DNA from 3 places in the Cobetia sp. BL01 genome. Region 2 is predicted to be linked to each of the others. Evidence: predicted binding sites of a transcription regulator. Region 2 holds the regulator's gene; each other region holds the start of a gene.
What was found. Region 2 encodes sigma-54, which starts transcription at its own class of promoters, with help from an activator protein. Its sites were predicted from a motif close to TGGCACNNNNNTTGCTNT; they were not measured.
Positions count from the first base shown of each region.

Region 1: ACZYGA_RS11610 (amino acid ABC transporter substrate-binding protein) is a predicted target of sigma-54. The motif match lies at 7,754-7,771, and genes of this name have one in related genera.
Region 3: ACZYGA_RS09850 (ANTAR domain-containing response regulator) is a predicted target of sigma-54. The motif match lies at 2,432-2,449, and genes of this name have one in related genera.

Region 1 covers NZ_JBVBEE010000005.1:220,094-230,070, reverse strand. Annotated here, with positions in the region: gene ACZYGA_RS11645 (ferredoxin--NADP reductase) at 1-503, opposite strand, end outside; gene ACZYGA_RS11640 (LysR family transcriptional regulator) at 785-1,732, shown strand; gene ACZYGA_RS11635 (host attachment protein) at 1,880-2,308, opposite strand; gene ACZYGA_RS11630 (hypothetical protein) at 2,599-3,135, shown strand; gene ACZYGA_RS11625 (amino acid ABC transporter ATP-binding protein) at 3,280-4,008, opposite strand; gene ACZYGA_RS11620 (amino acid ABC transporter permease) at 4,087-5,211, opposite strand; gene ACZYGA_RS11615 (amino acid ABC transporter permease) at 5,222-6,412, opposite strand; gene ACZYGA_RS11610 (amino acid ABC transporter substrate-binding protein) at 6,642-7,667, opposite strand; gene speE (polyamine aminopropyltransferase) at 8,081-8,944, opposite strand; gene ACZYGA_RS11600 (VanZ family protein) at 9,216-9,587, opposite strand; gene hemE (uroporphyrinogen decarboxylase) at 9,644-9,977, opposite strand, start outside.
Region 2 covers NZ_JBVBEE010000002.1:485,356-495,332, forward strand. Annotated here, with positions in the region: gene ACZYGA_RS05810 (KpsF/GutQ family sugar-phosphate isomerase) at 1-313, shown strand, start outside; gene ACZYGA_RS05815 (KdsC family phosphatase) at 440-1,009, shown strand; gene lptC (LPS export ABC transporter periplasmic protein LptC) at 1,009-1,692, shown strand; gene lptA (lipopolysaccharide transport periplasmic protein LptA) at 1,791-2,369, shown strand; gene lptB (LPS export ABC transporter ATP-binding protein) at 2,372-3,112, shown strand; gene ACZYGA_RS05835 (RNA polymerase factor sigma-54) at 3,467-4,915, shown strand; gene hpf (ribosome hibernation-promoting factor, HPF/YfiA family) at 5,515-5,823, shown strand; gene ACZYGA_RS05845 (PTS sugar transporter subunit IIA) at 5,833-6,303, shown strand; gene rapZ (RNase adapter RapZ) at 6,400-7,314, shown strand; gene ACZYGA_RS05855 (HPr family phosphocarrier protein) at 7,301-7,570, shown strand; gene mgtE (magnesium transporter) at 7,735-9,090, shown strand; gene pmbA (metalloprotease PmbA) at 9,198-9,977, opposite strand, start outside.
Region 3 covers NZ_JBVBEE010000004.1:247,591-257,567, reverse strand. Annotated here, with positions in the region: gene ACZYGA_RS09860 (TetR/AcrR family transcriptional regulator) at 1-257, opposite strand, end outside; gene ACZYGA_RS09855 (CmpA/NrtA family ABC transporter substrate-binding protein) at 459-1,667, opposite strand; gene ACZYGA_RS09850 (ANTAR domain-containing response regulator) at 1,718-2,293, opposite strand; gene ACZYGA_RS09845 (NarK family nitrate/nitrite MFS transporter) at 2,903-4,261, shown strand; gene ACZYGA_RS09840 (hypothetical protein) at 4,432-4,599, opposite strand; gene ACZYGA_RS09835 (GNAT family N-acetyltransferase) at 4,825-5,397, opposite strand; gene dbpA (ATP-dependent RNA helicase DbpA) at 5,622-7,022, opposite strand; gene ACZYGA_RS09825 (hypothetical protein) at 7,858-9,387, shown strand; gene ACZYGA_RS09820 (hypothetical protein) at 9,726-9,977, opposite strand, start outside.

The DNA of each region.
Region 1 (9,977 bases), on a different contig from region 2:
TCCCCAAGATACTCGTGCTTGGGCAGCTCTTCCGCGATCATGTCGGCATAGGCCAGCTCTGAGACATGGCGCACACCGTGCATCAGGATGATCTTGTCATAGCGCTCATAGGTCTCCGGGTCCTGAATCACGCTCAGGAAGGGCGCCAGGCCAGTTCCGGTGGAGAACAGGTAAAGATTCTCGCCCGGCAGCAGATCGTCCAGCACCAGCGTTCCGGTGGGCTTGCGCGAGACCATGATCTGGTCACCCGGCTTGAGGTGCTGAAGGCGTGAGGTCAGCGGGCCGTCCTGCACCTTGATGGAGAAGAACTCCAGATGCTCTTCGTAGTTCGGGCTGGCGATCGAGTAGGCGCGCATCAGCGGCTTGCCTTCGACTTCCAGGCCGATCATCACGAACTGGCCATTCTTGAAGCGCAGGCTGTCTTCCCGCTGGGTGCGGAAGCTGAACAGCGAGTCGTTCCAATGATGGACGTCGATGACTTCGGTAGTGGTCAGACTGCTCACCTGGTGGCCTCCCGGGGTCGCGCCCCTTGAAATCAAGCATTCTATTATGGAATAAGCAAATAACAGCTTATGACCCAATGAACTATGCAGCGATTGTAGTCACTGTTGGGTTATGCGTTAAATGGTTTATCTGGATATAGGTTATCCAGACTATCAATATTGATTGCGAATGAATCGCATTACAAGCCCGGCAATGGCCTGCTTCACATTGCAGCGCGAACCGGGTGTTGCGCTGGCCAGCGAGCTCCTCTCGACACTGCCTGCATGCACAAGGAGGCGGAATGCGTTACAGCCTGCGACAACTGGCGGTCTTCGTTGCCGTGGCACGCCATGACAACGTCTCGCTGGCAGCCGAAAGCCTCGCGATGTCACAGTCCGCCGCCAGCACGGCCTTGGCCGAACTGGAGCGCCAGTTCGACTGCCGCCTGTTCGACCGGCATGGCAAACGCCTGCGCCTCAATGGTCTGGGGCGCGAACTGCTTCCCAAGGCCATCGCCTTGCTGGATCAGGCGGAAGAACTCGAGCAGCTGCTCGGCCAGCAGGATGCCACCGGTTCACTGGAAATCGGCGCCACCCTGACCATCGGCAACTACCTGGCGCCCCAGATCGTCGGCAGCTTCCTTGAGCATCATCCGGCCAGCCGTGTGGAGCTGCATGTCCTCAACACCCACCAGCTGATCGAGAAGCTGGCGCATTTCGAGCTCGATATCGGGCTGGTGGAAGGCGAGGTGGAGCACCCATTGCTGGAAGCCACGCACTGGGTAAGTGATCGCCTGAGCATCTTCTGCGCTCCCTCGCATCCTCTGGCCCGAGGAGAGGTGACGCTCGCACGTCTGCTGGAGGCGCGCTGGATCATGCGTGAACGGGGCTCTGGCACCCGCAGCACCTTCGAACAGGCACTGCGCCCACACCTCGAGAGCCCCTCGGACAGCGTGGCCCAGCGACTCGACATCATGATGGAACTGGAGCACACCGAGGGGATAAAGCGCGCGGTGGAGGCCGGCCTGGGAATCGGCTGCGTTTCACGACTGGCGCTGCGAGACGCCTTCCGGCGCGGTAGCCTGGTCGAGCTGCCCACCCCATGGCTGGAGCTGACTCGCGCCTATCGATTCGTCCATCATCGCGACCGCTTCATTACCCAGGCCATGCGCGAGTTCGTGACAAGCTGCCGCACCCTGAGTGGCTCTGCCTCACGCAGCGACGAGATCGAGATGCATCAGGTACCGTGACCATCAAGCAGCATGGCTACAGGTACGCAAGCACTCACTTACCCTCCATATTGCATGACGCCAACGCACAAGCACCGCCAGCGAGTCCGCTGACGGTGCTTTCAGATTCAGCAGGCCGTATAACGCCCTGCCGTCATGTCACCGACTTCAGTGATTCAGGCCAGTGAAGCGTTGCTTGATGTCGTCGGCACTCTCATGGGAGAGATCCTTGTCGACGGTCTCGCTGACCAGCTTGGCCACCGGCTTGTCGAGCTTGTCACGCAGCGCACCGAGGAACTTGGGTGCGGCAGCGATGATCAGCTGATCAAACTTGCCGTCGTTGGCCGCCTGCTTGAGATATTGCGCCACTTCCTTGGCGAAGAAGTCCTGATGCTTGTCCGAGGTCGCGCCATCATCTCCCGTCTGATGCAGGCTACCGTGCCCGCCACTGGACTCGCCCTTGCCACCGGTTCTCAAGTCACCGGTATGCTGACGGCTTTCAGGATGTACGAGGCTGTCCACTTCAGTGACCTTGCCGGCAGCACGGGCAAAGATACGAGCGCGGGCGGCATCAGCAGCAACGATGTAAGTAACCATTTACACACTCCCTGTCTCTCGTGAGGCGTCGTTGATCAGATATTGACGATCATCTTCTGCGTTCATCAGAGGACATGCTGGCAGCGGAGTGAACATTCAACCCTTGCCGGACTGTGGGGGTAATTTTTCCACACCCAAGCGAGGAGAATTGCCGACATGACGACATGGCCGTCGCCACTCCCGGACATGACGCGGCTGGCGAAGTGCGTGCTAACATCCGCTGCACACAGGGCCCGCTCTGTCCTCTTTCTCGCCCTCTCACTCTTTTGCTCTGTTCCGGAGATGTCTCGATGCGCGATCTGCTCCTGATGCGCCGCCCACTGCCCCGCCGTGTGCTGGTCACCGCTCACCTGTCGATTCAGCTGGGCCTTCTGGTCGCGGCTACCGGTTGGACGCTGCAGCACCTGACGCCCATCGGGCCGGACAATTCACTGCTGGCACAATGGCCAGTCCTGTCTCAGGGTGTCGGCAGTTTCCTGCTGGCCTTCGTTCTCACGCGTCTGCTGTTCGAGCTGTTGATGGCACCGCATCACGTGATGAGCGTACGTGGCGCCAACCACTCGCTGGATGCGGCCGCGCTTGTCACGCGCTCCATCTCACGTCGCCCTGCCGTGCATGACGATGACGACAGCTGGGTCGGCAAGCCGCGCAGTGTCACCTGGCCGCGCGAGGGCGAAGAGGCATCAGCTGCCACACCGGCGGCACCGACGCCTGCCGAAGCATCGTCCAAGGCCGCCGCCAAGCCGCAGGAACCGAGCCTGGGCGGCGACGATGAGCTTCCGGACACCAGCAGCACCGAGGCACGCAGGACGGAACCCAGTCTCTGATGACACGTCACGATGAGTGGCGCTCGGACGAAGCGAGCACTCACTGACACCCTTGTGGAAGACATACGAAAACGCCCTGTGTGATTGTCATCACACAGGGCGTTGTCTTTTCTGCGGCTCACATCATCCAATCAGTCCGTGGCCTCAATGCCCCAGTATCTGGCTGAGGAACAGCTGGGTCCGCTCGGACTGCGGATTTTTGAAGAACGGCTCCGGCGCGTTCTCTTCGATGATCTGCCCCTGATCCATGAAGATGACACGATCCGCCACCGTCTTGGCGAAGCCCATCTCGTGGGTCACGCACAGCATGGTCATGCCTTCATTGGCCAGTTCGACCATGACATCCAGCACTTCCTTGATCATCTCCGGGTCCAGCGCCGACGTCGGCTCATCGAACAGCATCACCTCCGGGCTCAGACACAGCGAGCGTGCGATCGCGACACGCTGCTGCTGGCCACCGGACAGCTGCCCCGGGAACTTGTGAGCCTGATCGGCGATGCGCACCCGCTCCAGGTACTTCATGGCTTCGGCTTCCGCCTCGCGGCGTGGCCGCTTCTGTACCCAGATCGGCGCCAGACAGCAGTTCTCCAGCACCGTCAGATGCGGGAACAGATTGAAGTGCTGGAAGACCATGCCGACGTTGCGACGGATCGCCTCGATCTGCTTGATGTCCTGGGTCAGCGGCATGCCGTTGACCACGATATCGCCTTCCTGATGCTCCTCGAGATGGTTGATGCAGCGGATCATCGTCGACTTGCCGGACCCTGAAGGCCCGCAGATGACGATACGTTCGCCCTTGCGCACGCTCAGATTGATGTCGCGCAGCACGTGGAAGTCGCCGTACCACTTGTTGAGGCCCTTGAGTTCGATCATCGGGCGCTCATCGGCACCGGTGTTGCCCTGCGAGACAGATGTTGTCGTTGTCATGATGAAGATTCCTTGGCGCCGTGATCAGCGCTTCTTGTGACCGGTATGCAGCAGGCGCTCGAGATACTGGCTGTAGCGCGACATGCTGAAGCAGAAGACCCAGAAGACCAGTGCCACGAAGGCATAGCCCTCGATGGAGTAGCCCAGCCATTTGGGGTCGGCGAGACCGGCCTGCACGATGGCGAGCAGATCGAAGAGCCCGATGATCAGCACCAGCGAGGTGTCCTTGAACAGGGCGATGAAGGTGTTGACGATGCCGGGGATCATCATCTTGAGCGCCTGGGGCAGCACGATCAGCCCCATGTTGCGCCAGTAGCCCAGCCCCAGCGCCATGCCGGCCTCGGTCTGCCCTTTCGGGATCGCCTGCAGGCCACCACGCACCACCTCCGCCATGTAGGCACTCTGGAACAGGGTGATGCCGATCAGCGCACGCACCAGCTTGTCCAGATTGACCTCACCGGGCACGAACAGCGGCAACATCACCGAGGCCATGAACAGCACGGTGATCAACGGTACCCCGCGCCAGAACTCGATGAACACGACGCAGATGCTCTTCACGATCGGCATCTCGGAACGCCGTCCCAGCGCCAGCAGGATCCCCAGCGGCAATGCCGCCACGATGCCCACCACCGCCAGCACCAGTGTCAGCATCAGGCCGCCCCACTCGTGGGTGCCGACGACCTCGAGCCCGAAGCTGCCACCATGCAGCAGGAAGTAGGCGATGAAGGGGAAGACCGCCAGCGTGACGATGGCGACCCAGCCCTTTGCCGGCAGTTTCGGAATCGCCAGCCAGGCGATCAGCGCGGCAAAGATGGCGAACACGATATCGACCCGCCAGGTCTCCTCACTCGGATAGAAGCCATAGATGAACTGATCGAGGCGCGCACTGATGAAGACCCAGCAGGCCCCCTCACCCGTGCAATCAGCACGCGATGTGCCACTCCAGTCGGCATCGATCAGCGCCCATTGCAGGCTGGGCACCACCAGCAGGTAGACCAGATACAGCGCGAACAGCGTGAACAGCGTATTGATCGGTCCGGCGAACAGATTGGCTCGCAGCCAGGCCACCGCACCGATGCTGTCGCTTGGCGCCGGGCGGGAATCGATCATCTTCTCGGTAACCCGTGACAGGGTCTTTTCAATCGACATGGGCAGACCCTCAGCGCTCGACCAACGCCATGCGGGCGTTGAACCAGTTCATGAACATGGAGACCAGCAGACTGATGGTCAGATACACCAGCATCGTCATGGCGATCACCTCGATGGCCTGACCCGTCTGGTTGAGCGTGGTACCCGCGAAGACCGAGACCAGATCGGGATAGCCGATGGCCGTGGCCAGCGACGAGTTCTTGATCAGGTTCAGGTACTGGCTGGTCAGCGGCGGGATGATGACGCGCAGTGCCTGTGGCACCACCACGAGGCGCAGCGTCATGCCACCGGTCAGCGACAGCGCCCGTGAGGCTTCCGTCTGGCCGTGCGGTACCGCTTCGATGCCGGAACGCACGATCTCGGCAATGAACGCCGCGGTGTAGACCGACAGCGCGACCCACAGGGCGAGGAACTCGGGAACGACCGTAATGCCGCCACGGAAGTTGAAGCCCTTGAGTTCCGGCAGCTCCCAGCTCAGCGGCATGCCCATCGCGAAGTAGGCCAGCAGCGGCGCCACGATGATCAGACCGAGCGAGATCCAGCCCGCCGGCAAGCGCTGACCGGTACGGGCCTGACGCTGGCGGTTCCAGTAGCTGAAGATGCCGCTGGCGACGACGGCCAGCACGAACACGGCAATCACCACCGAGAAGCCGCTGGAGGTGATCGGTGCCGGCACGAACAGACCGCGCACGTTGAGGAAGAAGGCCTCGCCCAGCGACAGCGAACCTCGCGGACTCGGCAGAGTGCGAAGAACGGCGAAGTACCAGAAGAAGATCTGCAGCAGCAGGGGAATGTTGCGGAAGACTTCGATGTAGACCGCCGCCAGCCGCGAGATCAGCCAGTTGGGGGAGAGACGGGCGATCCCCATGATGAAGCCGATCACGGTGGCCGCGATGACGCCCAGTGCGGATACCAGCAGAGTGTTGAGCAGACCGACGATGAAGGTATCGCCATAGGTGGACTGCTCGGAATAGTCGATCAGACTTTGCAGAATGCCAAAGCCTGCGGTGTTGTCCAGGAAGGCAAAGCCGGTGGTGATGCCACGGCTTTCGAGGTTGGTCAGGGTATTGCTGACGATGATCGCCAACACGCCGAACACGCCTGCCAGCATCAGAAGTTGGAAGATCAGTGCTCGCTTGGCCGGGTCACGCCAGAATGGCGGCTTGACCGTGGCCGGCGGGCGAGAAGCAGGTTGTGTCATACAGGCAATCTCCGCCGGAAAGCTATGCGACTTCCGTCTGCCGCCCTATCGAACGGCAGATCAGTTATCTCTCGGCACTCGAGGAAAGGATCACGGGGAACAGACCAAGCCCCTCACGACGCTGGCCAGGGGAAATGACCGTATGGCCACTTCTCCCTGGCCAGCGTCCTTGCTCAGCCTGCGTCACGGTTCACCCGGCTCGCGCTGGACCTCCAGGCGAGCCGAGGCATCAGCGAACGGGCGGTGCGTACTGGACGCCGCCGTCGGTCCACAGCGCGTTCAGACCACGCTCGATCCCCAGAGCGGAGCCGGTGCCGACATTGCGCTCGAACATCTGCCCGTAGTTGCCCACCTGCTTGATGACCTGATAGGCCCAGTCAGCCGGCAGCCCCATGGCTTCGCCGTAGTTGCCATCGGCACCGACCAGACGCGCGACATTGGGATTGGTATCCGACTTCTTGGCTTCGATGTTGTCGGAGGTCAGGCCCATCTCTTCGGCGTTGATCTGAGCGAACAGGGTCCATTTGACGATGTTGAACCACTGGTCATCGCCCTGACGGACGACGGGGCCCAGCGGCTCCTTGGAGATGACTTCCGGCAGTACCATGGCGGAGGCCGGATCGGAGAGCTTGATGCGCAGGGCGTAGAGCTGGGACTGGTCGGAGGTCAGGACGTCACAGCGGCCCGCTTCGAAGCCCTTGACGGTCTGGTCGGAGGTGTCGAAGACGACCGGCTCGAAGGACATCTCGTTGAGGCGGAAGTAATCCGCCAGGTTCAGCTCGGTGGTGGTACCGGACTGGATACAGACCGCCGCGCCATCCAGCTCCTTGGCACTGGAGACCCCCAGGTCCTTGCTGACCATGAAGCCCTGGCCGTCGTAATAGTTCACGCCGGCGAAGTTGAGGCCCAGAGACGTGTCACGCGTGGCGGTCCAGGTGGTGTTGCGCGACAGGACATCGATTTCACCGGACTGCAGCGCGGTGAAGCGTTCCTTGGCCGTCAGCGGGACGTAGCGCACCTTGCTGGCATCACCCAGCACAGCCGCCGCGACACCACGGCAGACATCGACATCCAGGCCCTGCCAGTTGCCGGCGTCATCCGGCGCCGAGAAGCCCGGCAGACCGGTGCTGACACCACACTGGACAAAGCCCTTTTCCTTGACGCTGTCCAGAGTCGCGGCACTGGCACCACTGGCTACCGAGGCAGCCAGGAGGGCGGCGCTAGCGATCAGCAGTGGCTTCTTGTTGTTATGCATCTTGAATCCCTCGCGTATGTCTGGAATCCGCTCGGAAACACCCCGAGACGGTGATGGTGCAATGCTGTGCATGGCACCCCTCGACAATAGCAAGCTCCGTTCCAATTTCCGCCTATCGTGTGATCCGCTGCGTTCAACGCTGAAAAAACAGCCGAACGGCAGTGAAAACGGCCAAACCTCCCGATGCCGACCGTCGATCATATGGCGAGACAAGCGTGCAGATAGTGGCGTCTGACGCCTCGTTCGCTTCATATCGGTGCAAAATAAAAACGGCCGTTTCATGACGAAACGGCCGTTCTTGAACTTTCCTGCGCTCCGGTCTGGGGAGTTGCGACCAATGTCGCAGCCCCCCTGACTCAACGCTACCGCGCACTGAAACGCATTCTTCACGCCCCGATGCGCTTCTGGATGACTCAGTCTTCCAGCAGACGCTGCATGAAGGGAGGCAGTACCAGGGCGGCACGATGGCCTTCCACGGTATAGAAATCGCGCGCGAAGCTGGCCGCAGCCGCGTCTTCCTCACGGAAGGACTTCACGTCACATCCCTTGCCCGCCAGGGTGCAGCTCCACCAGCCGGACGGGTATACCGGCTGCGGGAACGGCAGGGTCGCGACGCTGTCGAAGCCCGCTTCGCCCATGTCGTTGCGCAGGTCCTTGATGATGGAGTCGGTGTGATACAGCGGCGACTCGCTCTGCTGCACCATCACCCCCCCCTGCTTGAGGATACGGTGGCAGCGCTTGAGGAAGTCGGTCTTGAACAGACCTTCCGCCGGACCGACCGGATCCGTGGAATCGACGATCAGCACGTCGATGCTCTCGTCCGGGCAGTTGTCGACCCACTTGACGCCATCCTCGAACAGCAGCTCGGCACGCGGGTCATCATTGGACTCGACCAGTGCCGGGAAGAACTGCTCGGAAGCCCGCGTGACCGCCGGATCGATGTCGATCTGGGTGACCTTCTCCACGCCCGGGTGCTTGAGCACCTCACGCAGGGTGCCACAGTCGCCCCCCCCGATGATGACGACACGCTTGGGGGCCGCGTGGGTGAACAGCGCCGGATGCGACATCATCTCGTGATAGAGGAAGTTGTCGCGGTCGGTCAGCATCACGCAGCCGTCCAGCACCATCAGATTGCCGTAGGTCTCGGTGGCATAGACCTCAAGGTGCTGATAAGGCGTCTGCTCGTCATGCAGCTTGTGGCTGACCTTGAGTGAGAAGGCGCTGCCGTGGCGGTCGAAGATTTCGGTGAACCAGGAGCCATCGAGATGTTCGGTCATGAGAACCCTCACAAGGGATATCGGAGTCGGATATCAAGGTATGAATAAGAGGACGGGACATCAGACCCTCAAGGCCTGAATCATCGACGCACGCGTCATCGGGCGATGCAGTCCTGATCAATCAACAGGACTCAGGCGCAGCACCATAGCCAAAGACACGCGGAGTGGAAAGAGCTTGTGCACGATCTCGAGGCACTGGGGTTGATGCGCGATGACCAATGACTCACCCGCCAGGCCTCTTCTGGCGGGTAGAGGCCTGGCACACGGCCCGTCACAGGCGGCTCAGGCGCACCATCAGACGTCCGCCCAGATGGCAGCCAAGCCCGGCAAGAATGCCGAGGAAATCCGCCAGCGCATCCAGCACTTCTGCCCCGCGATAGGGAATCACCAGCTGCAGCCCCTCGATGCCAACGCCCAGCAGCAGCAAGGCGGGCAGGATGACAAGACTGCTCAACCCGGCCAGCCGCGTGGTCAGTGCCAGCAAGGCGAAGGCGGAGAAATGCTGCAGCTTGTCCCAGGGGAAGGTCTGCTCCGGGTGAGGCTCACCCGGCGAGAGCGTGCCGAACAGGATCAGCAGCAGGCAGAACAGTGCCACGCACGCCCAGCCTCGCCTCGGCGCGAGGCGTTGCTCCAGCGGCGTCATGCGTGATACCCCGCCATGAAAGACACGGCGGGGCTGTCAGCCATCAGTGACATGGTTCAATCGCGCGCCAGCGGCGTGGCGTTGGCGGTGTCATCCTGATGATAGGCGGGGCTCAGCTCATGCAGAGCGTCCATCAGAGCATTGACGTTGCCCGGGTCAGTGAACTGGCTGATGCCATGCCCCAGGTTGAAGATGTGGCCAGGCCCCTGACCGTAGCTATCGAGAATGCGGCCGACTTCGGCACGAATCGCGGCGGGAGTGCCGAACAGCGCATTCGGGTCCAGATTGCCCTGCAAGGCCACGCGATGGCCGACGCGCGCGCGCGCATCCGACATCTCGGTGGTCCAGTCCAGGCCGACACCGTCACAACCGCTGGCGGCGATGTGCTCG
Region 2 (9,977 bases):
CGATGCGCTGCTCGAGATCACCCGCCAGGGCATGGGGTTCACCTGCGTGATCGACGAGGACGAGCATCTGGTCGGCGTCTATACCGACGGGGATCTGCGCCGCACCCTGGATCAGCACGGCGATCTGCGTGCGCTCAAGGTCGATGACGTCATGACGCGCGGTGGCAAGACCATCCGTTCCAGCATGCTGGCCGCCGAGGCGGTGCGCATCATGGAAGAAAACCGCATCAGCGTTCTGGTAGTCTGTGACGAGGATGAGCACCCGATCGGCGCCATCCACATGCACGGCCTGCTGGCCAGCGGCGTGATCTGAACTCCCCCGCGGGATTGCTGTCTCTGCACGACAGTCCCGTGAGTCTGGCGAAGGCAGCACGCAGCCGTTGGCAGCCGTCGCCTACAGGAATGCGTCACGCATGCACGGAATGCGAGGAGAAAGACCATGAATGACATCACTTCCCTGGCGGAGGACTACCCCCAGGACATCATCGACCGCTCACGTCGCGTGCGCCTGCTGGCGCTGGATGTGGACGGCGTGCTGACGGACAACCGGCTGCACTACGATGCCAATGGCGTGGAAACCAAGAGCTTCCATGTCCAGGATGGCCACGGCCTCAAGCTGATCCTGCGCAGCGGTATCCGGGTCGCCTTGATCACGGGTCGCAGCTCGCCGATGGTGGAACGTCGCGCCAAGGAGCTGGGTATCCAGGACGTCATTCAGGGCCGCGAGGACAAGCTGGTCGCGCTGACCAACCTGTGTCGCGAGCACGATATCGCACTGGATGACGTGGCCTACTGCGGAGATGACCTGCCGGATCGCGAAGCCATCCGTCGCGTCGGTCTGGGGGTCAGCGTTCCCAACGCCATGCCCTATGTGATGAGCGAAGCCAACTGGGTGACCACGCGTCAGGGCGGTGATGGTGCCGTGCGCGAGATCTGTGATCTGCTGCTCAAGGCACAGGGCCACTGGGCCTCGGTGCTGGATACCTATCTGCAGGAGTCGCGCGCCTGATGCCACGTCTGCCCCGTCCCTCTCCGCGCCTGTGGCTGATGCTGCTGCTCCTGCTGGTCGGCGGCGTCATGGCCCTGATCGAGCAGCGCAACAGTCTGGAGTCGACAGTGGATGTCGACGCCAGCAGTGATGAGCCGGATTACTATCTCGAGGGGGCTGACATGACGCGCTTCGATGCGCGGGGAGTGTCGATCCAGTCGATGACCTCCCCGCACATCGAACACACGCCAGGCGATGACGTGACGCGTGCGCAGGCACCGAAGATCCGTACCAACGACAGCGAAGACCGTCGCTGGTACGCCACGGGTGACAGTGGCGTGTTGAGCGCCGGCGGCGACACCTTCACCCTCGAGGGCAATGCCAGACTGCGCCAGCCTTCGGATGCCTGGACACTGGACACCGACGTGCTGCATTACAGTCGTGAGCAGAACCGTGCCTGGAGTGACGTGCCGGTGGTGATCACCCAGAATGGTCAACGCGTCGAGAGTGACCGATTCAGCGCTGACCTCTCTCAGGATTCCGCCCAGCTGGAAGGCCGCGTCCGCAGTACCCTGCAACCCGGCAAGGGCAAGAGCGATGCCGCCCGGGAAGCCGAGACTCTCGACACCGGCAATGACACCACCCGTGACGATGATGGCCGCGTCTCCAGCACCTTCGATGCCGCACCGGCCCAGGATCAGTGAGCGCGCCCCTGCATGCGCCGAATCCTCTCTCCCCGATTTCCGCTTCACGATGGCCTGAGTGATCGTGAAGCCTTACCAGTTCTGCCAAGGAGCACTCCATGACTTCAACGACTCTCACGCCCTTGACGGTCTGGCGCCAGACACTCAGACCCGGTGTCATGGCCCTTGGCCTGGCACTTGGCATGACGACGCTTTCCCCGACCGCACTAGCGCTGGACAGCGATGCCAACCAGCCGATCAACATTGCCGCCGACTCACTGTCACTGGATGACAAGGCCGGCACGGCCACCTATACCGGTCGCGTGGAAATGCGCCAGGGCAGCATGAAGCTGGATGCCGCGCGCGTGGACATCAGTCGCGCCGACAGCGGCGAGATCTCCCTCGTCAAGGCCACCGGCCAGCGCGCCTACATGGAGCAGAAACCCGATACCGACGAGCGACTGGTCAAGGGCTGGGCGAATACCATTCGCTACCACGCGCTGGAGCGCCGGGTGGAACTGGTCGGCGATGCCCGTCTGGAGAAAGGCGACGACACCTTCGAAGGCGGCTACGTGGAATACTTCCTGGACAAGCGCCAGGTCAATGCCAGCAATGGCACCGATGCCTCATCCTCCGAGGGGTCACGCGTCCACATGACCCTGACGCCACGTGGCGCCAATGCCAGCAAGGACCAATGAGCATGACTGCTGCCAGCCCACGTACCCTCAGCGCTCGTCATCTGGCCAAGGCCTACAAGGGTCGCAAGGTCGTCAAGGACATCTCGCTGGAAATCCGCCAGGGTGACATCGTAGGCCTGCTGGGCCCCAACGGGGCCGGCAAGACGACCTCGTTCTACATGATCGTCGGCCTCGTGCGCTCGGATGCCGGTAGCGTGACCATCGATGACCACGACCTGTCCGGCGCCGCCATGCATCAGCGGGCTCGCGCCGGCATCGGCTATCTGCCCCAGGAAGCCTCGATCTTCCGCAAGCTCTCGGTATCCGACAACATCATGGCGATCCTCGAGACGCGCAAGGACCTGGATCGCAACGGACGCAAGGCACGCCTGGAGGAGCTGCTCAACGAGTTCAGCATCACGCATATTCGTGACAGTGCCGGCATGAGCCTTTCCGGCGGGGAGCGCCGCCGCGTGGAGATCGCTCGCGCACTGGCCACCGAGCCGGACTTCGTGCTGCTCGATGAGCCGTTTGCTGGCGTGGACCCCATCTCGGTGGGCGAGATCAAGAGCATCGTGCGCCAGCTGCGTGACCGCGGCATCGGGGTGCTCATCACCGATCACAACGTGCGCGAGACACTCGACATCTGCGATACCGCCTACATCGTGGGCGATGGCCAGATCATCGCGCATGGCGACGCCGACACCATCCTCGCCAACCAGCAAGTGCGTGATGTCTACCTGGGCCATGAGTTCAAGCTCTAGCCCGAGAGTGCCGTCAGCCTGGTAAGAGCCGTCAGCCTGGTAAGAGCCGTCAGCCTGACGAGAGCCGTCCGACCTCTTCTGCTCTCACCAGCACCCTCCAGCACCCGCCACTTCCTGCTTCACTGTCGGGGCCTCGTTCCCCGCCCCCTCACGCAAGCGCCTCGACATGCGCTTGCGTGATCTCCCCGTGAACCCTCCTGCTCTGCCACACCTCACTCGAATGCATGACGTCCATACCACCTTGGTGGCAACATGGCATGCAAGTTGCTTGAATATTCTCGACTGCCCCTTGTCAGTGCCCCGACCCACGGTATAGCGTAGATGCACGTTCCTTTGCCGTGAATGACAGACCCCATGAAACCCACCTTGCAGCTTCGACTCGGCACTTCCCTGACAATGACCCCGCAACTTCAGCAAGCGATCCAGCTGCTGCAGTTGTCGACGCTGGACCTGCGTCAGGAGATACAGCAGGCGCTTGAGTCAAACCCCATGCTGGAGCTTGACGAGGAATACGAGTCGCTGGATGTCGCGGAGACACAGGACAAGAGCGAGATCTCCACCTCCGAGACCAACAGCGAGATTCCTGAAGAATACCCTCTCGACAGTGACTGGTCGGACCTCTACCAGGATCACGCAGGCAGTCTGACCAGTTCCGGCAGCGGAAGCTCGAGCGAGGACGGGCCGGACTTCGATCGCAACACCAGTGTCGAAAGCCTGCAGGACCATCTGCGCTGGCAGCTGGCGATGACGGACCTCGATGCGCGTGAACGCCAGATGGCGGAGAGTCTGATCGATGCGGTGGATGGGGCCGGCTACCTGAGCATGAGCCTGGACGAACTGGTCGATGGTCTGCGAGGTCAGGGACTGCCCGGCCTCAAGGCGTCGGAACTCGAGCAGGTCCTGCTGCGCCTTCAGCAGTTCGATCCCACCGGTGTGTTCGCTCGAGACCTGCGGGAATGCCTGCTGCTGCAGCTGGCCCTGCTGCCGGACGATCTGCCGCTGCTGGCCCAGGCCCGCCGTCTGGTGCGGCAATTCCTCGAGGCACTGGGCAATGACGATCGCAAGCTGCTCAAGCGTCGCCTGAGCCTGGATGATGATGAACTGGATCACGTCATTCGTCTGGTACGGGCGCTCGACCCGCGCCCGGCGTCCGCCTGGGGTGAGCCTGCCAGTGATTACGTCATCCCGGACCTGCTGGTCCGTCATACGCGTCACGGCTGGCAGGTCGAGCTCAACCCGGAAGCGCTGCCCAAGCTGCGTATCCAGCCGGAATATGCCGCCCTCATCAAGCGGGCCGACAAGTCCGCGGACAACACCTTCCTCAAGGACAACCTTCAGGAAGCCCGCTGGCTGATGAAGAGCCTGTCCTCACGCAATGACACCCTGCTCAAGGTGGGCCGCGAGATCATGGCGCGCCAGATCGACTTCCTCGAGCAGGGGGAAGAAGGCATGAAGCCGCTGATCCTCGCCAACATCGCGGAAGTGGTCGAGATGCACGAATCCACCATCTCGCGGGTGACCACCCAGAAATATATCCACACCCCGAGAGGCGTGTTCGAACTCAAGTTCTTCTTCTCGAGTCAGGTGGGTGGCAGCGGCAACGGTGACGCGCATTCCAGCACCGCGATCCGCGCGCGCATTCGCAAGCTGATCTCGGAAGAACCGGCGCGCAAGCCATTGTCCGACTCACGCCTGGTGGATCTGCTGGCCAGTGATGGCATCGAGGTAGCGCGCCGGACGGTCGCCAAGTATCGCGAGGCCATGGGCATCCCCTCCTCCAGCGAGCGCAAGCGCTTGGCGTGAGTCTCGACAACGGATACCCGCAGGCCAGCGGGCTCCACACGTCGGAGCGCTGAAGCTCGCCCCCTTGCACCTGCCATCCTGGCATCATCTGCCAATCGGTCGTCTGAATACCGGTTGGCAATGCCTGTCCTTGCGACTGCGTGAGTGACTTCACGCCCCCAATTGCCTATTTTTCCAGCCACTTTTCTCCAGAGTGCTTTCTTTTTCCCTCACATCCCACGGACAGATAGCCAGGGGTCGCCACCGACTCCTGCCACACGAACGTCGACGTAAATGCTGACATTGGCCACAAACGGCCGGTTTCTCGAGCCCCATTCCGTCCGTGATGCGAGGCGATGCTCATGAAGAACCTGCTGATATCCCTCGCTGGGTTGAAGACAAGCCTTGCGCCACGATGCAGCGCAGCGTTGATCTTTGTTCAAAGCTTGGGCATTGTCGGGGTAGACGCTCGGTACACCGGCACCGCCGCTCTCGCCAGCAGATGATCGCCACGAGACCATGGCCGGAGTCAGAAAGTGGCCGCGCGTTCAATCAGGGTTTGCTCGCAGTCAAAAAGGGTTACAATTCAAAGGCAACCCGCTGGATAAAGGAGCGTGTCCATGCAAGTGAATATCACCGGGCATCATGTGGAACTCACCGATCCTCTCCGCGATTATGTCAACGAGAAGCTCGCTCGCCTCGAACGGCATTACGACAACATCACCAATGTTCAGGTGACACTGTCGATCGAGAAGGAACGCCAACAGGCTGCCTGCACCCTGCACGCCGCTGGCGCCGACCTCCATGCCCTGGCAGAAGACCCCAACATGTACGCTGCCATCGACGCGCTCGCCGACAAGCTGGACCGCCAGCTGGTCAAACACAAGGAAAAGTCCCAGGCTCGCTCTCAGGGCACCGGGACCCGTTGACCTTCTGCCATGACACTTGATCAGATTCTTCCCCCCGAGCGCACGCTCTACGGCGTCCCCGGGGGGAGCAAGAAGCGGGTGCTGGAATTCTTCAGCACCTTCATTGCTCAGAACATTCCCAGCCTGGACAGCCAGGAAGTCTTCTCGCGCCTGATCGGGCGCGAGAGACTGGGTTCGACGGGTATCGGCCACGGCGTGGCCGTGCCACATGCACGCAGTCCACACTGCAAGACCCCCATCGCGGCGTTCATGAAGCTCGGTGACCCCATCGACTTTGACGCCATCGATGGCGAACCCATCGATCTGCTGTTCGTGCTGCTGGTCCCCGAGGAGGCAGATGACACCCATCTCACTCTGCTCGGCCAGGTGGCGGAACTGCTCAACTCGCCCACCAACCGGGCAGCATTGCGCCAGGCAGACAGCCAGCGAGCATTGTTCGATGCCCTGACCTCGGCCATCGCCGAATTGCCGGCGCGCTGAACCTGCAAGCCCGGACTCGCTCCGGGCTTGTCGCTGACTGGCCTCAGGCACCCTCCGCTTTCACCTCATGCTGACCTCGCCCTGGGAGAGCACTCCATGAAGATCGTGATCATCAGTGGTCGCTCCGGTTCCGGCAAATCGATTGCCCTCCAGGCGCTGGAAGACATTGGCTACTATGCCATCGACAATCTGCCCGGCATGCTGCTGGCACCATTGGTCGAGCAGCTGGAAAAGGACAGCCCCACCCGCCGGCGCATCGCGGTCTCCATTGACGCGCGCAACCTCCCCGATGCCCTGAGTCGCTTCCCTGAACTGCTCGACAGCGTTCGTCAGAGCGGCATGAATGTGCAGGTCGTCTACCTGACCACGGACTCCCGTGTCCTGCTCGAACGCTATTCCGCGACCCGCCGCCGTCATCCGCTGACCCGCGACAATGACCGCACGCTGGCCGAGGCCATCGAGATCGAGCAGCAGACACTGGCCCCGATTCGTCAGAAGGCGGATCTTGTCATCGACTCGACCAACCTCAGCGTGCATGACCTGCGCTCGCGCATCACCGAACAGGTCGCGCAGCACAGCTCTCGTCATCTGACACTCACCTTCGAGTCCTTCGGCTTCAAGCATGGCGTGCCGACCGATGCCGACATGGTGTTCGATGCCCGCTGCCTGCCCAACCCCTACTGGGACATCAATCTGCGCAGCGATACCGGTCGTGATGACAGCGTGGCGGAATTCCTGCAGCGCTACCCGGACGTCAAGGCAATGCAGGATGACATCGCCGGCTGGCTGGAACGCTGGCTGCCCGCCTATCAGGCCAGCAATCGCAGCTACCTGACCGTTTCGGTGGGCTGTACCGGTGGCCAGCATCGCAGCGTCTATCTCTGCGAGCAGCTGGCCGAACATTTCGCCAAGCAGCTTCCTGAGGTGCGTCTACGCCACCGGGAACTGGGGATCCATACGGCCCTGGCGATCAGCGATACCCGTCAGGAGTCACACGATGCCCAGTCGTGAACTGGTTCTGACCAACAAGCGCGGGCTGCATGCTCGCGCTGCCACCAAGCTGGTCAACTGCTGTGCGCCCTTCGAGGCCACGGTCATGGTCAGTCACGGTGAGCGACGCGCCAACGCGGCCAACGTCATGGCGCTGCTGATGCTGGCAGCCCCGTGTGGCACGGCGCTGATCATCGATGTCGAGGGCGAACAGGCAGATGAGGCCCTGTCTGCGATCGAGTCCCTGTTCGAGGCGCGCTTCGAAGAGGAAGAATGACGCCGCCGCACCCCGTCTGACATCCCCCGCCCGCCGGCTTTCTGCCACTTTTTCCGCGCTGATTGCCCTATCGATAAGAAACAGTGTTTTCTTTTGTCGACGCGCCCCCCTGCGCCAATGGTAGAATCAACGCTGTCCTTCATGTCGACAGGGGAAGCCGACAGATGAGCAAGACGTCACGCAAACTCAAGCCAAGACTTGATCGCCTGTCACAGGCACTGGAAAGTGGCGAGCTGGATCAGGCAAGGCGCATGCTGAATCGCGGCCTGGCACCGGTGGACGTGGCCCACTTGCTGGAATCCTCCCCCCCCAAGGAGCGCAACCTGCTCTGGGAGCTGGTCGACGCCGAACTTCAGGGCGATGTGCTCCAATACCTTGGCGAGGATATCCAGAGCGACTTCCTCAAGGACATGGATGCCGAGGACGTCCTGGCCGCCACCGAGAATCTGGAACCGGATGATGTCGCCGACATCCTCCAGCGGCTTCCGAATGCCGTGATTCTCGAAGTCCTCGACTCCATGGAGGCGCAGGAACGCCAGCGGGTCGAGACGGTGCTGTCCTATCCCGAGGACACTGCCGGCGGCTTGATGAATACGGACACCATCACCATCCGTCCGGACATCACCCTGGATGTCGTGTTGCGTTACATCCGCCGTCACGAGCGACTTCCCGATTCCACCGACACCCTGCTGGTCGTCTCGCGCCGCGATGAATTCATCGGCGCCCTGCCCATCAACCGCCTGCTGGTCTCTGACCCCGGTGTCACGGTGCGCGAGGTGATGGATACCGACAGCGTGGTGATTCCGGCATTGATGCCGGAGAGCGAGGTCGCCTCGCTGTTCGAGAAGCATGACCTGATCTCGGCGCCTGTCGTCGGCGGTGATGGCAATCTGCTCGGGCGCATCACCATCGATGACGTGGTCGACGTCATCCGCGGCGATGCCGAGCACCAGGTCATGTCGATGGCGGGGATGGACGAGGATGAAGATACCTTCTCCCCGGTGATGCGCACCTCCTGGCGTCGCGCCATCTGGCTTGGCATCAACCTGCTGACCGCCTTCATGGCGTCCGCCGTGATCGGGATGTTCGAGGGCACCATCCAGAAGATCACCGCGCTGGCGGTACTGATGCCCATCGTCGCCAGCATGGGCGGCATTGCCGGCTCACAGGCACTGACGGTACTGATTCGCGGCATCGCACTGGGACACGTCAAGAGTGGCAACGTGCGCTGGCTTCTCAAGCGCGAAATCATCGTCGCGGGGCTCAATGGCCTGCTGTGGGCGGTGGTGGTCGCCGGGATCGCCATCGTCTGGTTCGGTGATGTCCAGCTGGGGGCCATCATCGGTGCCGCCATCATGATCAATCTGTTGATCGCGGCCGTGACCGGGACATTGCTGCCGATACTGCTCAAGAAGCTCAATATCGACCCGGCCCTCTCCGGCAGCGTGATCCTGACCACCGTGACCGACGTGATCGGCTTCATGGCCTTCCTGGGCCTGGCGACCTGGCTCTATCTGTAATACGCCTGATGGATTCCAGTGACTGCTCCAGAAAACAACACGGCCGCTCCCAAGGGAGCGGCCGTGTTGTTTTCTGGACTCTCGCGCAGAGACAGAAGCGTCAGCGATCAGCCTTCCAGCTCATCGTCTTCACCTTCGGACATGCCGGCAACGGTCATGCCATCGATCAGCCAGCTGCCAGAGTGGATGCTGCCCCGGGTATCGACATCATCACCGACCGCCAGCAGATTGGCGGCCATGTCACGCAGATTGCCGGCGATCGTGAACTCCTCGACCGCGTGCTGGATCTCGCCATTCTCGACCCAGAAGCCCGAAGCGCCACGCGAGTAGTCACCGGTCACGCCGTTGACGCCCTGACCCATCAGCTCGGTCACCAGCACGCCGGTGCCCATCTGCTTGAGCATCTCGTCACGTGAGGTCAGCGGCGCGGTGATGCGCACGTTGCGCGCACCGCCCGCGTTGCCGGTGGTCTGCATGCCCAGACGACGAGCACTGTAGGCGCTCAGCATGTAACTCTGCACCTTGCCGTCGGCAAAGTAGACATTGTCACGCGTGGCGACACCGTCGTTGTCGAAGGCGGCACTCGACATGCCACCCACCTCACGCGGCTTCTCGCCGAGGGTGAACCAGTCAGGGAACAGCGGCTGACCCAGGCTGTCGCACAGGAAGCTGGACTCACGATACAGCGAGCCACCCGCGATGGCGGACAGATAGTGCCCTACCAGGCCTGCCGACATCTGCGGGTCGAACATGACCGGCATGCGCCCCGTCGCCACCTTGCGCGCGTTGAGGCGTGCCAGCGTGCGGCGCGCAGCCTCACGCCCCACATCCTCCGGGGAGCGCAGGTCGGCCGGGTTGCGCACGCTGGTGTAGTCATAGTCACGCTG
Region 3 (9,977 bases), on a different contig from region 2:
ACCAGCTGCGGGTCGTCATAGGCTTCGAAGCACAGCGCATCTTCCTTCCACAGCGCCAGCAGACCATCGAGGACCGCGCGATACAGCGCTTCCTTGGTGCTGAAGTAGTAATGCAGATTGGATTTGGGCAGCTCTACCTCGGCGGCAATATCGACCATGCTGGCGCCGACATAGCCCTTGAGAGCGAAGATCTTTTCGGCGGCGAGCAGGATGCGGCCGACATTATCCTTGCGAATCTGAGACTTGCGAGTGGTCATGCGATCCCCTGACGCGGTGCTGGCAGTGGGATGAGAATATCATAACCGCACTGCCAACATGCCTGAGCCGACAGGTTTCGCGCTCGCGGGCGTCTTTTCTCTACCCCCTCACCCCTCACCCCTCACCCCTCGCCTCTTGACTCGCTTCCCACTGCTCACCCCTCGGCTTGTCGCCTCACGCTTCCGCGCGCGCCAGCGGTGTCATTCGAAGACCGCCCCATCGATGAAGCCATCCGCCGGCATCGGCACCTGCCCTGCCTCGCCGCTCAGCCACCAGGGTGCCGGATGCGTGCCTTCGCTGCGCTCATCCGCCACCGGCACCACCATGCCCAGCTTGCGGGCTGCGCTGCGGTAGAGGTCCGGGCGTACGCAGCGTGCCAGGGTCGCTTCGAGGTCATTGTCGCTGACTCCCTCGAGATGCCCCCAGCGCTGCATCTGGGCGGCATACCAGCGGGTCTGCGAGCGCCACGGGAAGTTGGCCGCGTAGCGATGGAAGATGGTCCAGCCGGGATTTTCCCGCTGGAACGCCTCCACCGACTGCTCGACATCCACGTCGCGCAGTCCACGCGCCACCACCGAAAGCGGCACTTCCTGCATGCCTTCATCATGCAGCCACTGCGCGGCCTGCTCACGGTTGCCCGGGCGGTCCAGCCAGGCACAGGCCTTGAGCAGCGCGCGAATCAGCGCCTGATGCGCCAGCGGGTGCTGCTCCGCCCAGTCCTCGCGCACGCCCAGCACCTTTTCCTGTCCGAAGCGCCAGATATCATGACTGCCCGCCACCACCTGCCCCATGCCCTGCACGGCGGCCAGACTGTTCCAGGGCTCTCCGACACAGAAGCCGTCCAGCGCGCCACTTGCCAGCTGGGCGGCCATCAACGGCGGGGCCACCGCACGCATCTCGATGTCGCGATTCGGGTCGATCCCGCCGGCCGCCAGCCAGTAACGCAGCAGATAGCGGTGCGAGGAGAAGGGATGCACGCTGGCAAGCTTGAGCGCCGCCTCCCCACGCTCGCGGCGCGCCTGCACGTGCGCCGCCAGCGCCCGAGACACCGCCAGCGGAGAGCCCAGGTCATGCCCCTCCTCGGCCAGCGCCGCCATCAGGGCCCGCGACAGGGTGATGGAGTTGCCGCCCAGATTGAGCGTCATCGCGCTGATCACCGGTGTGGCGCGGCCATCCAGCCCCAGGGTCGAGGTCAGCGGCATCAGCGCCAGCATCTGCGCGCCCTGCAACACGCCGGTCTGCAGGTCATCGCGCAGTGCCGCCCACGACGGCTGCCACTTGAGCGTCACGGCCAGCCCCTCCTCACGGAAGAACCCCTGACGCTCCGCCACCACCAGAGGTGCCGCGTCATTGAGCGGCATCAACCCCAGCGTCAACTGATGGCCATTGAGAAGAGAATCACTGAGCATCACATCCACCTTTTGAACGATCGAAAGAGAAGGACATCACGAGACTCGGCTCAGTGCCGACGCGACGCCTTGAGCAGCTCATCGGCCAGCTCGTGCAATGCCAGACGCCGATTCATCGCGGTCTTGCGCAGATATTGGTAGGCCGCATCCTCCCCCAGTCCGCGACTCTCCATCACCAGCGCCTTGGCGCGATCCACGCTGCGCCGCTGTATCAGAGTGGTCTGGGTGCGATTGAGTTCGCCCTTGAGGGCACGGTGAGCCTCGAAGCTGGTGATGGCCACCTCGACCATGCTGCGCACCATCGCCGGCATGACGTGATCCACCACGTAGGCGGACACGCCGGCGCCAGCCGCCTGGCGCACCAGGTCCGGCGCGTCCTCACTGGCCAGCATGATCATCGGCTTGGGATAGTGACGCCCCAGCTGGCCGAGGTGCTCGAGGGTGTCACGGCTGGGCAGGTCGGCGTCGATGATCACGGCATCCGGCTGATGGTGCTGCACCAGCGCATGCAGGTCCTCGTGTTCATCGACCCGCAGCGCCACCTCGAAGCCGGCGCTCAACAGCGCCTGCTCCAGAGCGGCGGAACGCTCGCTGCGCACATCGACGATCAACACGGTCACGGGCATATCAGGCTTCCTTGGCAGTGTGTCAGGCGGTGGTGCCGGGGTGTCAGGCGACGCCTCGAGCGATCAGGCACCGACGTCCGAGATCAAGGACGACGGCGTCTTCGCAAGCGGGAGTCAGGATGGCGTCACGCCTCTGACACTGCAGGATTCATGCCACAAACTGGTGCAGCGCTGGCCTGAAAGGCCTTCCGCAGTGCGCAAGGGCGCGCCCGACTGCACAGCAATGATGCATGGCGTGATCTGGCGATCTCTCGCCCGCCACGTGCGCCAGACTGGATCATCTTCACCCCACCGCGCACCGCCACTGGGCATCGCCCTGCTTACTCCCCACTGCTGTCTTGCCCGACATGATGATTCCAAGCCCTTGATATGACGGGGGTTGGACGCACAACACCCCTGCAAGTGGCGCGCTACTTGCTTTGAGTCAGGCAATGGCAGACAAGCGTGCCATGCATCATCCATGACGTGGACCAGGCTCCCGGGAGTACGAGTGCGTCGAACCAGGCCCCTCAATGACGAGGCGCCCCGCTGTCGTTCACAGCTGTTCGACCACCCGTCGTGCGCCGAGACCCTGGCGTCCGGCACCGACGCTGTACCAGGAGCCCACTCATGGATATTCGCAACAAGGCCAGCCGTATCCGGCTGTTCAGCTTCAATACCCCGCAGATGCGCGCCTTCCACATGTCGTGGTTCGCCTTCCACGTCTGCTTCTTCGGCTGGTTCGGCATCGCGCCCTTGATGGCCGTGGTGCGCGATGACCTCGGCCTGACCAAGACCCAGATCGGCAACACCATCATCGCCTCCGTCGCCATCACGGTGATCGTGCGACTTGCCATCGGCGTGCTGTGTGATCGCATCGGGCCACGCAAGGCCTACACCTGGCTGCTGTGCCTCGGCTCTCTGCCGGTGATGTGCATCGGCTTCGCCGACAGCTTCGAATCCTTCTTCCTCGCCCGTCTGGCCATCGGTGCCATCGGCGCGTCCTTCGTCATCACTCAGTACCATACCTCCGTGATGTTCGGCCCCAACGTGGTCGGCACCGCCAATGCCACCACCGCCGGCTGGGGCAACCTGGGCGGCGGCACCACCCAGATGCTGATGCCGCTGGTGATGGCCGGCCTTCTGATGCTGGGCGTCGAGCAGACCCTGGGCTGGCGTCTGGCGATGGTCGTGCCGGGCATCGTGCTGTTCCTCACCGGGATCGCCTACTACTTCTTCACCCAGGATGCCCCGGACGGCAACTTCAGCGAGCTGCGTGAGCGTGGTGAGCTGCCCAAGGCCGAGAAGGAATACAGCATGCGCGCCACTTTCGGCGCGGCGGCACGCGATATCCGTGTCTGGGCCCTGTTCCTCGTCTACGGCGCCTGCTTCGGGGTCGAGCTGACCATCAACAACGTCGCCGCCATCTACTTCTTCGATCACTTCGACCTCGATCTCGCCACCGCCGGCCTCATCGCGGGCCTGTTCGGCCTGATGAACCTGTTCGCGCGCACCCTGGGCGGCGTCTTCTCCGACCTGTTCGCCCGTCAGTCCGGCCTCAAGGGTCGCGTGCGCTGGCTGTTCATCGCGCTGCTGTGTGAAGGCGTGGCGCTGGTCGGCTTCGCCCAGATGGAAACCCTCGCGGTGGCCATCGGCATCATGCTGGTGTTCAGCCTGTTCGTGCAGATGGCGGAAGGCGCCACCTTCGGGATCGTGCCCTTCGTCAATCGCAAGGCACTGGGCGCGGTGGCCGGTATCGTCGGCGCGGGTGGCAACGCGGGGGCTGTCGCCGCGGGTTTCCTGTTCCGCAGTGAAGAACTGACCTACCAGGAAGGCCTGATGTATCTGGGCATGGGCGTGATCGTGATCTCGCTGTTCGCCCTGCTGGTGCGCTTCAGCGCCGCCACCGAGGCCGAGGAAGGCCGCGCCTATGAAGCCGCCGTCGCGGAACGCAAGCAGCAGAGCGACCAGCAGCCCGTGTCTGTCTGAGCCTGTCTCTTCCTGAGACTTTCTCAAACCTCTGACACATGCAGCCCTGATATACGGAGCCCTGATACACGGAGCCCTGACATGCAAAGGCCCCGCCTCTTGAGAGGCGGGGCCTTTGTGCATTCACACCTTGCGGTTCGCCGTGCTCGTGAGCGAGTCACGGCCAGCCATCAGCTGTCGGTAGCGTTCTCGACGCTGTCACCGGCGTCTTCCACGGCATTGTCCATCTTCTCGCCAGCCTTCTCCATCGGGCCCTCGTCCTCGCAACCGGCGAGTGACAGGCCACCGAGACCCAGCATGGCAATCATCAGCGAACTACCCAGAGTCTTGAGCTTCATGATGTCTCTCCTTGAATCATCGGTCGGGATAACGCCCCGGCCTGCACACCAGTACAGACAACAGCGCGGGGATACACAGGACATGGAGCGGGTGTCGCGCGGTTTCAAGGGTGGCGCAACGCCGAGTTGCAAGGGGATGACCGAGTGAAGAGGCACACCACAGGGCAAGCCCCTTCGAGGAGCCCGGCTCAGAGCGCGAATCTGCGCTCGAGCCAGAGGCCCAGGTCAGAGGCCCAGGTCAGAGAAACCATGGTCGAACAGCACCTCGCCTCCCAGCCCCGCCAGATAGTCCGGCACCAGCTCGATGGCCACGAAGGCGCCAGGCACATCCTCGTGATGGCAATAAAGGCCGTAATGGCGCGCCGGATGAAAGCCCAGATGTGCATAGAATTCGGCATGACCCGCCGCCACCACGGCGCCCGCTCCCAGCAGACGACAACGCTTGACCGCCGAGATCACCAGCCGCTTGCCGATGCCATGACGCTGGTGCTGGGGCAACACCGCCAGAGGCGCCAATGCCATCAGCACGCGCCCCGGACAGCCGGAGAGTTCCACGCGCGAGGCCATCACATGCCCCAGCAGCCCTCCTTCGCCTTCACTGAGGTGACGCCCGCTTTCCGGGTCAGAGAAGCGCTCGGCCACCAGCGAGATCTGCGCCAGATCACTGCGACGCAGTCTGTCGCCCAGGCGAGCCTCCCGGTGGCCGGCAAACACGGATTCATGGATGCGGTAGATGCGCTCATGATCGATGAGACGTTCTTCACGGATGCGAAGATTATCGGCGGGATTGTCAGTCATCACGAGTTACCGGTTCAGCGCCCTGTCGATCAGGGCCGTCACCCCCAAGCTTAGCCACCGCCGTCATGGCCCGCGAGAGTCAATCTACTGCTCAAAAAGCACGATGCCCGCCGAAGTGGCGGGCATCGAATGACGTGATGACAAGGTCGTGATCCAGATGAGAGACGTGGGACCTGCCATGTCACTCCTCTGCTGATTTCCACGCCATCAGGCGGGCGCCCCTGTCAGCTCTTGAGGCGACGCGCGCGGAAGGAACGGCCCTTGAGCTTGCCGTTCATCAACTGGGTCAGCGCGGCCTTGGCGACATCGCGCTCCACCGCCACGTAGGTGGTGCGGGCCAGTACCTTGATCTTGCCGATCTGGCTGCCCGGCAGGCCGCCATCGCCCGTCAGGGCACCGAGGATGTCGCCGGGACGCAGCTTGTCCTTCTTGCCGCCATCGATCTGCAGCGTCGCCATGCGCGCGCGGAAGGGTTCACGGGTCAGCATGCTCTTCGCCGGCAGCGGCTCGGCTTCCAGCGTCTGCTCGAGGAAATCTCCCAGCTTGGCCAAGCGATAGTCTTCCTTCTCGGTATACAGCGTACAGGCGATACCGGAGCTGCCCGCGCGACCGGTACGCCCGACACGGTGGACGTGGGCATCGAGGTCCCGGGCGATCTGGTAATTGAAGACAGCATCCAGAGCGTCGATATCCAGCCCGCGTGCCGCGACGTCCGTGGCCACCAGAATCGAGGTGCTTTTGTTGGCGAACATCACCAACGTCTGATCACGCTCGCGCTGCTCCAGATCACCGTGCAGGGCCATGGCACTGAAACCGTGCTCATTGAGGGCATCGCTGACCTCCTGTGCCTCACGCTTGGTGTTGCAGAACACCACGCTGGTGTCAGGACGATACTTGAGCAGCAGAATACGCAGCGCCTCGAAACGCGCCTCTTCATCCGCTACCCGGTGAAACAGCTGACGGATGCTGCTGTCATCGTGGGTGGAGGCGACCTCGATGCTGACCGGCTCCCGCAGGATGCGCTCGGCGATCGGGCGCACGCCATCGGCGAAGGTCGCGCTGAACAGCAGCGTCTGACGCGCTTCCGGGGTCTCGGCGATGATGGCATCCAGCACCTCGGCGAAGCCCATGTCGAGCATGCGGTCGGCCTCGTCCAGCACCAGGGTATTGAGCTCGGCAAGGCTCAGGCTGCCCTTGCGCAGGTGCTCGTCCACACGGCCCGGCGTGCCGACGATGATATGCGCGCCGTGTTCCAGCGAGCCCAGCTGCGGGCCGAAGGGCGCACCGCCACACAGCGTCAGCACCTTGACGTTGTGCAGACCGCGCGCCAGACGGCGGATCTCGCCGGCGACCTGATCGGCCAGCTCACGCGTGGGGCACAGCACCAGCGACTGGACACGAAAGCGCGAGACCTTGAGGCGCGACAACAGGCCGAGGCCGAAGGCGGCGGTCTTGCCGGAGCCCGTCTGGCCCTGGGCGATGACATCGCGCCCTTCCAGCATCGGCGGCAGGCTCTGTGCCTGAATCGGCGTCATGGTGTGATAGTCGAGCGTCTCCAGATTGGTGAGCAGCTCGGGCGCCAGCGCCAGAGAGGCAAAGGCAGGGGTGGCGGTGGCGTCAGTCACGAGGACATTCCTTCAGTCGATGAACAGGCACGAGCCGAACAGGCATGCGTGCGGGCGCAGAGCATAACAGAGCCAGCGCTCGCTCGCCTGCACGCCTCCACCTGCGAATTCACATGTCTGCGGGTTCCTGCCAGCACGCCGGCCGCGTTCACGTTTGCCATCCTTTCCAACGACACGACAGCTGATCGACTGCTGGTTGTCAGTCCCTTCCTCGCACCAGTCGATAATCCCCTCGCATGAGGCAAACGATATCGCATTAATGGCAATGAATGATTTTCGTCATCAGCCGTTTTCAATCCTGATTCAGGTCATTTATTAATCCTGTCCGATTCACCAGAATACCCGTTGACGTTCCTGTCATTTCCCACGTCTTGCGCCACGCCACGAGTGATCGTGCGCGTGTGAGAATTGATTGTCATCGATACCTATCGCCATGCCTCAAGCGTTGCATCAAGGGTGCGGACCTCAACGAAAAAGGGACGCACCGGTATCGAGTCTCGTCACTGATCATCGTCTGCATCATCTGTGCAACACCCATGTCCCGTCATGAGAGCATCACCGCATCATCACGCCCATTACTCCGCTATCTTGTTGATTAAATTGATATCAATGAGAAATATCAATGCCTTTTCATGAAGGCATGACAGCCCGAACACGCTCATACCCTCCGCGTGGGCCAGGGCCGACGACGCCAATGACGCCTTCACGAGCCAGCACAGACTGGCGCTGAATGGCCACGATCTTCTTGAGGAACAGGGGCTCCACTGGTCAGGAGAAACACCCCGTCATCAAGACAGTTTCAGGACGCAGCGAACCACAAAGGGAGCAGAACCTGATGAAGGATATTTCACGAATCACCGCCTACGGATGTGTCGTGGCCGGTGTTGGCCCAGCGGGCATGGGGTTTCTATTCAATGCCTTGAAAACCGGAAAACTGGCGCAACTCGCACGCCATGGTCTGCTGATACTGGATGCCGGAGGCATTCATCGGGATGCGCCTCTGGGGGCCGGACGGCTGGGCGAATATCGCATCACGGCCAACTCGGTGGGGGACGTCTTTCTCGATTGCCTGAGAGACCCGGCCCTCGCGGAAGTCTTCGCTCCGCTGGAAGGCGATCCGTGCCTGGAGAACATCCGCGCCCAGGCCTTCACCGCCCCGGCGCTCAGCGAAGTGGGCGCCCTGCTGGAAGCGGCGTCCCGGCTGGTGCTGGAACACGCCACCCGCCTTGCCGGCGTGGAGCTGTGGTGCGGCACGAGTCTCGATGAGGTTGAGCGCATCGAGGATGACAATCTGCTGACGCTGACTCACACGCCGGAACACGCGTCACGTCCGACACGGATTCGCACCTCCAACCTGGTGCTCAATCTCGGCGGCTATCAATGCCCGGAACACCTGACCCAGGACCTCTCGCGTCAGGGACTGTCCCTGTCACCGCGTGCCCGCATCTACAGCGGTGACGAACTGCTGCGCATGCCGGAAGGTCAGCTGCGCAGCCTCTTGCTGCCGCGCCTGCGGCGTGGTGGTCGTGTCTGCGTGGTGGGTGGCTCCCACAGCGCCTTCTCGATGCTGGATCTGCTCGCCAGCGCATTCCACAAGACGCGCATCGACGAGATCACCCTGCTCCACCGCTCGCCTGTCCGGCTGTTCTTCGAGAACGCCGAAGAGGCCAAGGCCGCGGGCTATTCCTATGATGCCGAGCGCGATGTCTGCCCCATCAGCGGACGCATCAATCGCTCCGGCGGGCTGCGCTACCGTGCCCTGAGCATCGGCCAGCAAGTGCTTTCCAGCGGTCGGATAGCAGACTGCGACATGCAGGTCAGGCTCATCCAGACCGGCCCCGGCCCTCAGCAACGCCTGCTCGCGGCCAGCGAAGCACTGGCCGACGCGCCGGTAGTGGTGCAGTGCAACGGCTATCAGCCGATTCTGCCGCGCCTGCTGGATGCGACGCGTCAGCCGCTACCGCTCAGCCAGGTGAAGGGCGGACTGGATTCCGATGCCACCGGCAATCCCCGAGACCTCTCAGGCAACCTCCTTGAGGGCCTCTACCTGTTCGGGCTCGGCGCCGGACTGGCGGCAGACCCCACCCTGGGCAGCGAAGCCGCCTTCGATGGCCGCATCTACGGCGTCTGGCAATTCCACAACAACGCAAGCCTGCCAGCGCTGGAGACCATCCTCACACGCCTGGAAACGCAGCATGTGGCAGCACCGGTGACGGACCCGCTGTCCGCCGCCACCCAGCTGGCCGAGCAGGCAGCGCCATCCTCTGGCGCACAACGCGTGAAGGAGGCCGAACGCGAGCTGACCACGGCGCTGAACACGCTGAGCGAGACTCTGTCCTCGCCACTGCGCTCCAGCATCGCCTGACCTGCATCGCCTGACATGCATCGACAAGGCATGCATCGACAAGGCAAGCATCGACAAGGCATGAGGGCTCATGCCACGCCTTGCGTCAGATCTTACGTAATGATCTGGCGTCGTTATGAATACGCCAACAAGGCGCTACCAATCTCAACAACGTCATTATGATTATCACAAAGATAACAATAACGAGAAATGGCACTCTGACACACTAGGCGAAAGACACACACGAGACCCTGCAGAAAGCACATGAAGGGCCCGGCCATGCATCGCATGACCGGGCCTTTTGGCTACTGGCGCTTGCTGTCAGCGCACAGGCAACGGGTGACTCACGAACCCGAGATTCAGCCGGCCTGGGTCTGTGCTTGCGCGAGACGTGCCTGCTTGCCGCCGAGGGTGAAGCAGGTATCGATTTCCCGCAGCAGGAACAACGCCACACAGGCGGCCAGCATCGGCCAGGCGGCGAAGAACAGCAAGTGCTCCCACGGCGCGAGATACTGATTGAAGGCAGACAGCGTGGAGCCGGCATGCAGCACCAGCACCAGCCCATAGGTGAGGGTCTTCTTCACGCCTGCCAGGAACATCAGCAACAGCAC